DNA from 2 places in the Nonomuraea ferruginea genome. Region 1 is predicted to be linked to the other one. Evidence: riboswitches for the same ligand, from Rfam matches in the RefSeq annotation. Region 1 holds a riboswitch; the other holds the start of a gene.

Region 1 (4,282 bases):
CGTTCACGGTGGCCTCGTGACCGGCGTTGAGCAGCAGCACGCAGGTGCCGATCAGCTCGTCCTCGGTCAGCTCGGGGATCCCCGCCAGCGCGCTGATCAGGTCGTCGCCCGGCTTCCCCGCCCGCTCGCGGGCCAGCCCTCTCAAGTACTCGGCGAACTCGTCCGCCGCCCTGACCGCGGTGTGCTGCATCTCCTCGCTCGGGTTGAGCTCGTACATCAGGCAGATGTCCGAGGACCAGGGCCGCAGCAGGTGACGGTCCCGCTCGGGGATGCCCAGCATCTCCGCGATGACCGTCACCGGCAGCGGCTCGGCGACCTCCGCGATCAGATCTCCGCCGCCCTTCTCCACGTACGCGTCCACGAGCCCTTCAGCGATGGCCCGCACGCGCGGCCGCAGCGACTCGACCATGCGCGGGGTGAACGCCTTGGACACCAGGCGGCGCAGCCGGGTGTGCACCGGCGGCTCGACGTCGAGCATGCCGGCGCGGACCACCCGCCAGAACGGCTCCTGGAACTCCGGCTCCGGTGGCCTGCCGAACTCCTCGTCCGTGGCCACGTGCAGATAGGAACGGCCGAGCCTGCGGTCACGCAGCAGCTCGTCCACATCCGCGTGGCGGGCGATCAGCCACTGGTCGGCGGGTTCGAAGTAGCTGACCGGGGCCTCCCGCCTCAGCTCGGCGTAGACGTCGTAGGGATGGGCCACGAAATCCGGATTCCAGGGATCAAAGCGCACTATTGCATAGTAGGAGCTTCCTCCACCTGCTTGTTCTTCCTGCTCCGCACCCGGATGTTGAGCAGCTCGACGACGACCGAGAACGCCATCGCGAAGTAGATGTAGCCCTTCGGGATGTGCTGGTCGAGACCCTCGGCCACGAGCATCACACCGATCAGCACCAGGAACGCCAGCGCCAGCATCTTGATGCTCGGATGCGCGTCGACGAACCGGCTGATCGGCCCGGAGGCGAACAGCATCACCGCCACCGCCACGACCACGGCCGCGATCATCACCCCGAGCTCGTCGACCATGCCCACGGCGGTGATCACCGAGTCGAGCGAGAACACGATGTCGAGCAGCATGATCTGCACGATGACCGACGTGAACGAGACGACGGCCGCCGACTTGCCGTCCTTGCCCGGCCCGTCCATCGTGTGGCTGATCTCGGTGACGCTCTTGGCCAGCAGGAACAGCCCGCCCAGCAGCAGGATGAGATCTCGTCCCGATATCTCGTGACCGAACACCTCGAACAGCGGCGCGGTGAGCCGGACCACCCACGACAGCGCCAGCAGCAGGAGCAGCCGCATCACCAGCGCCGCGGCCAGGCCCAGCACCCGCGCCCGGTCGCGCTGCTCGGGAGGCAGCTTCCCTGCCAGGATGGAGATGAAGATGATGTTGTCGATGCCCAGGACGATCTCCAGGGTCACCAGGGTGAGGAACCCTATCCAGATCTCCGGGTTGGACACCCAGTCAAGCATCGCCGCCTACTTTCGGTGGGGGAACGTACCACCGCCCAACGAGCAGAACTCCGGAGAAGTTCGCGATCCGGATGAATCATCGGTTATAGTCCGGCACGTAGGTCATGAGTGCCAGCGCCAAGCCCCGGCTCGCTGGCCGGCAACCCTCGCGTCCGCGGCGGGGTGCCCCGGGTGAAGACCTGGTCCGCCACGAAGGGTGGCGGGCAAGCGCGGGCTCCGTGGCTGCTCCTGGGGTCCGATGACGCCCGAGGAGGCATGCCGTGTCCACTTTGACGATCTTCGACGCCGCCCGCACCGCTCCCGAGAAGCACCCGGAGCCCTGTCCGGCGCGTGCGATCCCCGCCGTGCTCGGCGCCGACCTGCGGGTCCCGGTCAAGGGCGGCAGGCTCGCCGGGTACGCCAACCTCGACTACGCCGCCAGCGCCCCCTGTCTGGAGCAGGTCAGCGCCGCCGTCGCCGCCGCGCTCCCGGCCTACTCCAGCGTGCACCGCGGCGCCGGGTACGCCTCCCAGCTCACGACCGCGCGCTACGAGCAGGCCCGCCACACCGTACGGGCCTTCGTCGGCGCCCGCACGGACGACGCGGTGGTCTTCACCCGCAACACCACCGACGCCACCAACCTGCTCGCCCGCTGCCTGCCCGAAGGCACCACTGTGGTCGTCTTCGACACCGAGCACCACGCCTCGCTGCTGCCGTGGCAGCGGGTGGTCCGGCTGGCGCCGCCGGCCTTCCCCGGCGAGGCCGTGCGCGCCGCCGACGACACCCTGGCCGGGATCGACGGCCCCAAGCTCCTGGTCGTGACCGCCGCCTCGAACGTCACCGGCGAGCTCTGGCCCGTCGCCGCGCTGGCCCACATCGCGCACCGGCACGGCGCGCGCATCCTGGTGGACGCCGCCCAGCTCGTCCCCCATCGGCCGCTCAACCTGACCGCGCTCGACCTGGACTACGTGGCCTTCTCCGGGCACAAGCTGTACGCGCCGTTCGGGGCTGGGGCGCTGGTCGGCCGCGGTGACTGGCTGGCCGCCGGCGACCCGTACCTGAAGGGCGGCGGCGCGGTGCGCGCCGTCGGCGAGGACGGGGCCGACTGGCACGAAGACCCCGAGCCGCGGCACGAGGCGGGCACCCCGAACGTGCTGGGCGCCATCGCGCTGGCCGCCGCCTGCGACGCGCTCACCGCCACCGGCTGGACCCCGCTCGTCCGCGAGGAGGAGCGGCTGCTCGCCCGGCTGCGTGCCGGCCTCGCCGCCATCGACGGGGTACGGGAACTCTCGCTGTGGGGGCCCGGCCACCCGCGCGTCGGCATCGTGTCCTTCACCGTCGACGGCCACCCGGCGCGCGAGGTCGCCGAGACGCTGTCGGCCGAGCACGGGATCGGGGTGCGGGACGGCAAGTTCTGCGCCCACCCGTTCGTCCGGCACCTGCTCGGCACGCAGGACGGCGGCTGCGCGGACGGCACCGCCTCGGCCGTGCGCGCCTCGATCGGCATCGGCACGACCGAAGAGCATGTCGACCGTCTTCTCGCCGCGCTGCGCGACCTGGCCGGTCGCTGAGCGGCCCGCTCAGCGACCGTAACTCCTACGGCTTGCGTGGGTTGGGCCGGGTCGGCTCGTCGCCGAGCAGGCGGTCGACGTCACGCATGTCGCGGTCGTCCAAGCCGCTCGCGCCGCTCCCCTGCGGGGGCACGTCGCGCTGCGGTTCCTCCATCACCGTGGGCCGGGTGGGCGCGTTGTCGAGCCCGCCCGGCACCGGCTCGTAGGCGGGCTCGGTCGCGGCGGCCCGCCGGGAGCGACGCCTGTGCACCGCGTGGATGATCCCGTCGAGGCCGATGCGCCCGCCGCCCAGCGCGATCAGCAGCAGGCAGGCCGCGCCCAGGGCCGCCACCAGCTCCCAGCCGCCCTCCGTGACGAACACCCCGCCGGCCGCGTGCACGAAGAGCAGCGCCCCGATCATGTCGATCAGCAACAGCGCCGCCGAGATCCGGACCGCCAGCCCCACGATCAGCAGCACCCCGCAGACCACCTCGACGATCGTCGCGAAGGCGGCCGACGCCTGAGGCAGTGGCACGCCCATCTCGGTGAAGCCGGCGCTGATGGCCCCCAGACCCGCTGTCCATTTCTGCAGCCCGTGCGCCACGAAGATGACGCCGATCACCACCCTGGCGATCAGGGCAGCCACATCAAAGATGACCCTCTTCATCGTCTTGTTCCCCCGTTCCAGATAATCCTCCCCCGCCATGGCCTGGTGATGCGCGTGCTTGCCGTACCTTGACCTCGGACGACGGACCCCGGCACACCCGTTCCTTGACCTGGTATCCGGTGAGAGCATGGGCCGTATGACGGAACGCGTGGTGGGAATCGGCGCAGGGGCGAAGGAACTGGCCACCGAGGACATGATCCTCAACATCGGCCCCCAGCACCCCTCGACGCACGGTGTGCTCCGCCTCCGCCTGACGCTCGACGGCGAGCGCATCGCCACCGCCGAGCCGATCGTCGGCTACATGCACCGGGGCGCGGAGAAGCTGTTCGAGGTGCGCGACTACCGGCAGATCATCATGCTGGCCAACCGCCACGACTGGCTGTCGGCGTTCGCCAACGAGCTCGGCGTGGTGCTCGCCGCCGAACGCATGCTCGGCATGGAGCCGCCCGTCCGCGCCGTGTGGGCCCGCACGCTGCTGGCCGAGCTCAACAGGGTGCTCAACCACCTGATGTTCCTCGGCTCCTACCCCCTGGAGATGGGCGCCATGACGCCCATCTTCTACGCCTTCGACGAGCGCGAGCGCATCCAGGCCGTCATGGAGGAGATCTCCGGC
Region 2 (4,282 bases), on a different contig from region 1:
AAAAGCCTTATTTCACCCCTAGCTGAGTAGTTCAAGGTTGAATTTCCCACAAAAGGGAGAAGGCGCCCACATGGGGCGCCTTCCAGACGATCGCTCCGCCGAGCGGGGGCTCAGCCGCCCGCGACGGCCGGGATGATGGAGATCTGCGTGCCCTCAGGGGCCGGAGTGTCCAGACCCTGGGCGAATCGGACGTCCTCTTCCCCCACATAGACGTTGACAAAACGCCGAATCTTGCCCGATTCATCCAGAATGCGGGCGCCGATCCCCGGGTAGTCGGAATCGAGCTTGGCCAGGACGTCACGGAGAGTCGCGCCCTCCCCACTCACTTCCGCGTTGCCCCCGGTGTACGTGCGCAGGATGGTAGGAATCCGCACAGAAACGCTCATGATATGGTCTCGCCTTTCCTGATTGTCAGACAGTCGCGCGGAACGCGTCGAGGGAGGGCCGGATCACGGCCGTGGGCTGCGCGTCGGCCGCGACGGCGTCGAGCGTCTTGAGCCCGTCGCCGGTGTTGAGCACCACGGTCTCGGCCTCCGGGTCGAGCTGCCCGGTCTCGACGAGCTTCTTCAGCACGCCCACCGTGACGCCGCCCGCCGTCTCGGCGAAGATGCCCTCCGTGGAGGCCAGCAGCTTGATGGCGGCCACGATCTCGGCGTCCGTCACGTCCTCGACGGCGCCGCCCGTGCGCCGGGCGATGTCGAGCACGTAAGGGCCGTCGGCGGGGTTGCCGATGGCCAGCGACTTGGCGATGGTGTCGGGCTTGACCGGCTGGACCACGTCGTGGCCGGCCTTGTAGGCGGCCGACACCGGCGAGCAGCCGAGCGCCTGCGCCCCGAAGACCTTGTAGGGCGTGTCGTCGACCAGCCCGAGCCGGATCAGCTCCTTGAAGCCCTTGTCGATCTTGGTGAGCTGGGAGCCGGACGCGATCGGGATGACGATCTGCTCAGGCAGCCGCCAGCCGAGCTGCTCGGCGATCTCGTACGCGAGCGTCTTGGAGCCCTCGGCGTAGTAGGGCCGCAGGTTGACGTTGACGAACCCCCACTTGTCGCCCATCGGGTCCCCGATCAGCTCCGAGCAGAACCGGTTGACCTCGTCGTAGGTGCCCTCGATGCCGATGAGCCTGCCGCCGAACACCCGGGCCATGGCGATCTTGGCCTGCTCCAGCCCGGCGGGGATGAACACGCACGCGTCCAGGCCCGCCCTGGCGGCGGCCGCCGTCACGGCCCCGGCCAGGTTTCCGGTCGAGGAGCAGGAGAGCGTGTGGAAGCCGAAGTTGCGGGCCGCCTCGACGGCGATGGCCACCACCCGGTCCTTGAAGGAGTGGGTGGGGTTGCCCGAGTCGTCCTTCACGTACAGGGACTTGAGACCGAGCGCCCGGCCCAGGTTGCCCGCCTTGACGAGCGGCGTCCAGCCGGGGTTCATGTTGGGCTTGCTCGCGACGTCGGCGGGCACCGGCAGCAGGGAACGGTAGCGCCAGATGCTGGCCGGGCCCGACTCGATGTCGGACCTCTTGACGTCGCCGAAGTCGTAGGCCGCCTCCAGCGGCCCGAAACACTCGACGCAGGCGAAGTTGGGGCCGAGCGGATAGCGGGCGCCGCACTCGCGGCAGGAGAGAGCAGTGGCGGGACCGAAGTCGAGCGACATGAAGCGAGGCCTTCCCTCATCTTCGTCCGCGGCCACCCTGACCGCGGACCGGAATTGGCACCCTGTCCCGGTCGGCCTCGCCAGGTCGCGAGTCACAAGCCGGGAGGGTTGCCGGGGCTTCGCAGGGCCGGTCCCTCCACCCCTCTGGATGAGCAATGTTCAGTTGTGTGGTGCTGCTGACTCGGACTCTACCCAATCAACCACGTGACATGGACAGTCGTCTCACTCTCCGAGATGAACGATCTCACCGGTAGTCGTCGCCCAGCACACCCTGCACGTACTTGCGCGCCTGGTGGATGCGCGACTTGGCGGTGCCGAGCGGGATCTTGAGCTGCTCGGCCACCTCGCTGTAGTCGAGCTGCACGATGTCGCGCAGCACCAGCGCCTGCGCCAGGTCGGGCTTGTCGGCCTCCAGCGCCTCCATCGCGTCGAGCAGGTCGAGCCGCGAGCCCGCGATCACGCTCACCCGCCGCACGTCGGGCTTCTGCGTCAGCAGCTCGTCGGAGCTCTGCTCCGCCGACCTGCGCTTCAGCGAGCGGTACGTGGTGCGCGCGCAGTTGGCGGTCACGATGTGGAGCCAGGTGCTGAACCTGGCCCGCCCCTCGAACCTGGCGATGTTGCGCGCCACCGCGAGCAGGGTGTCCTGGGCCGCCTCCTCGGCGTCATGGTGATACGGCAGGATACGAGCGCAGTGCCGCAGCACGTCGGGCTCGATCCGTCGCAGGAGCTCGCCGAGTGAGCGATGATCGCCTCTGGCTGCGGCATGGGCGAGTTCCTCGGTGTGCTCATCTAGCGCCATAGCTGGGATCCTATGGTCGGAGGGAGCGTAAATGAACAGCGTCCTGCTCGCCTCGAACAGAGGCCCTGTGTCGTTCACCGTCTCCGACGACGGCGTCCTCACCATGAAACGCGGCGGCGGCGGCCTCGTCTCCGGGCTGTCCGGCGTGGCCAGGGACGAGGGCGTGCTGTGGGTGTGCGCGGCTCTGTCCGACGGCGACCGCAGCGCCGTCCGCCAGGCCCCCGGCGGCCGGCTCGACCACGCCGGCTACGAGACGGGCCCGCTGCGCATGCTCGACATCGCGCCCGCCACCTTCCACCGGGCCTACAACTCCGTGGCCAACTCCACGCTGTGGTTCGTCAACCACCTGCTCTACGACATCCCGAACGCGCCCCACTTCGGCACCCGGTTCCGGCGCGACTGGGAGTCCTACCGCGACTACAACGGCGCGTTCGCGCTCGCGCTGGCGGAGGGAGCCGCTCACGGCGCCCGGGTGATGGTGCAGGACTACCACCTGACCCTGACCCCGGCGATGCTCCGCGCCGAGCGGCCCGACCTGCGCATCGCGCACTTCAGCCACACGCCGTGGGCCCCGCCCGAATACTTCTCGCTGCTGCCCGACGAGGTGGCGCGCGAGGTGCTGGAGGGCGTCCTGGGCGCCGACCACGCCGGGTTCCTCACCCGCCGCTGGGCGGGCGCGTTCATGGACTGCTGCGAGACCGTGCTGGGCGCCGAGGTCGACCAGCGGGCCGCGACGATCACGTACGAGGGCCGCACCACCCGCGTCGGCGTGCACGCGCTGGGCGTCGACGGCAAGGCGCTGTGGACCCGCGCCGCCGAGCCCGACGTCGAGTCGCACATGGCGGCCATCAGGGAGGAGGTCGGCGACCGCAAGCTGATCGTCCGCATCGACCGCACCGAACTGTCGAAGAACATCGTGCGCGGCCTGCTCGCCTACAAGGAGTTCCTCGACGCCCACCCCGAGTGGCACGGCCGCGTCGTCCACCTGGCCTTCGCCTACCCGAGCCGCCATGACCTGCCCGAATACCGCGAATACACCGCGGCGGTGCAGCGCTGCGCGCAGGAGATCGAGGACGAGTACGCGACCGAGGACTGGAACCCCCTGATCCTCAACGTCAACGACGACTACCCGCGCTCCCTGGCCGCCTACCGGCTGGCCGACGTGCTGCTGGTCAACCCGATCCGCGACGGCATGAACCTGGTGGCCAAGGAGGGCCCGATCCTGTCGCCGCGCTGCGCGCTGGTGCTGTCGCGGGAGGCCGGCGCGTGCGCGGAGCTGGGCGCGCACGCGCTGGTGGTCAACCCGTACGACATCAGCGGCACCGCCGCCGCGCTGCACGCGGCGCTGGTGATGCCGGAGGCGGAGCGCGCCCGCCGCAGGGAGCGGCTGGAGGCGGCCGCCACCGCGCTGCCCCCGCACAAGTGGCTGGCCGCCCAGCTCGACGCGCTCGCCTAGATCACTTCCAGTCGGCGTACTTCAGGGTGTCGGCGAGGTTCCCGGTGCTCCACTCGTCGACCACGAGGATCTGCGACTTCGGCAGATACCACTCGCGGGTGGTGAAGCTGACGCTGGTCTTCTTCCCGTTGCCGGTGCGGCAGCGGGTGGTGAACTCGTGGTAGTGGGCCTTGTGCCCGGGGCCGACCTGGCGCAGGCCCTTCTTGTGCGCGCCGACCCGCTCGCCGCGCAGGAGCATGCCGTTCTTCGGGCACTTCTGCACGTCGGAGGCGGGGTAGTAGCCGCCCCTGCCGGCGTCGTACGGGCCGAAGCCCTCGGCGCCCGTCCTGATCGCCTTCGGGCCGAAGATCCAGAAGCTCTTGCAGCCGGGAGCGAAGAAGCCA

The links. Region 1 has a riboswitch for S-adenosylmethionine ahead of ABD999_RS09520 (aminotransferase class V-fold PLP-dependent enzyme). Riboswitches for the same ligand answer to the same signal wherever they lie in the genome.
Region 2: another riboswitch for S-adenosylmethionine. It lies ahead of thrC (threonine synthase); the one in region 1 lies ahead of ABD999_RS09520 (aminotransferase class V-fold PLP-dependent enzyme).

What each region holds. Positions count from the first base shown of each region.
Region 1 covers NZ_BAABFD010000004.1:143,051-147,332, reverse strand. Annotated here, with positions in the region: gene ABD999_RS09530 (cytochrome P450) at 1-733, opposite strand, end outside; gene ABD999_RS09525 (TerC family protein) at 733-1,473, opposite strand; SAM riboswitch class IV at 1,574-1,689, shown strand; gene ABD999_RS09520 (aminotransferase class V-fold PLP-dependent enzyme) at 1,734-3,023, shown strand; gene ABD999_RS09515 (DoxX family protein) at 3,049-3,648, opposite strand; gene ABD999_RS09510 (NADH-quinone oxidoreductase subunit D) at 3,806-4,282, shown strand, end outside.
Region 2 covers NZ_BAABFD010000016.1:27,046-31,327, reverse strand. Annotated here, with positions in the region: gene ABD999_RS28075 (MoaD/ThiS family protein) at 111-386, opposite strand; gene thrC (threonine synthase) at 412-1,644, opposite strand; SAM riboswitch class I at 1,658-1,799, opposite strand; gene ABD999_RS28065 (RNA polymerase sigma factor) at 1,889-2,443, opposite strand; gene ABD999_RS28060 (alpha,alpha-trehalose-phosphate synthase (UDP-forming)) at 2,475-3,899, shown strand; gene ABD999_RS28055 (hypothetical protein) at 3,901-4,282, opposite strand, start outside.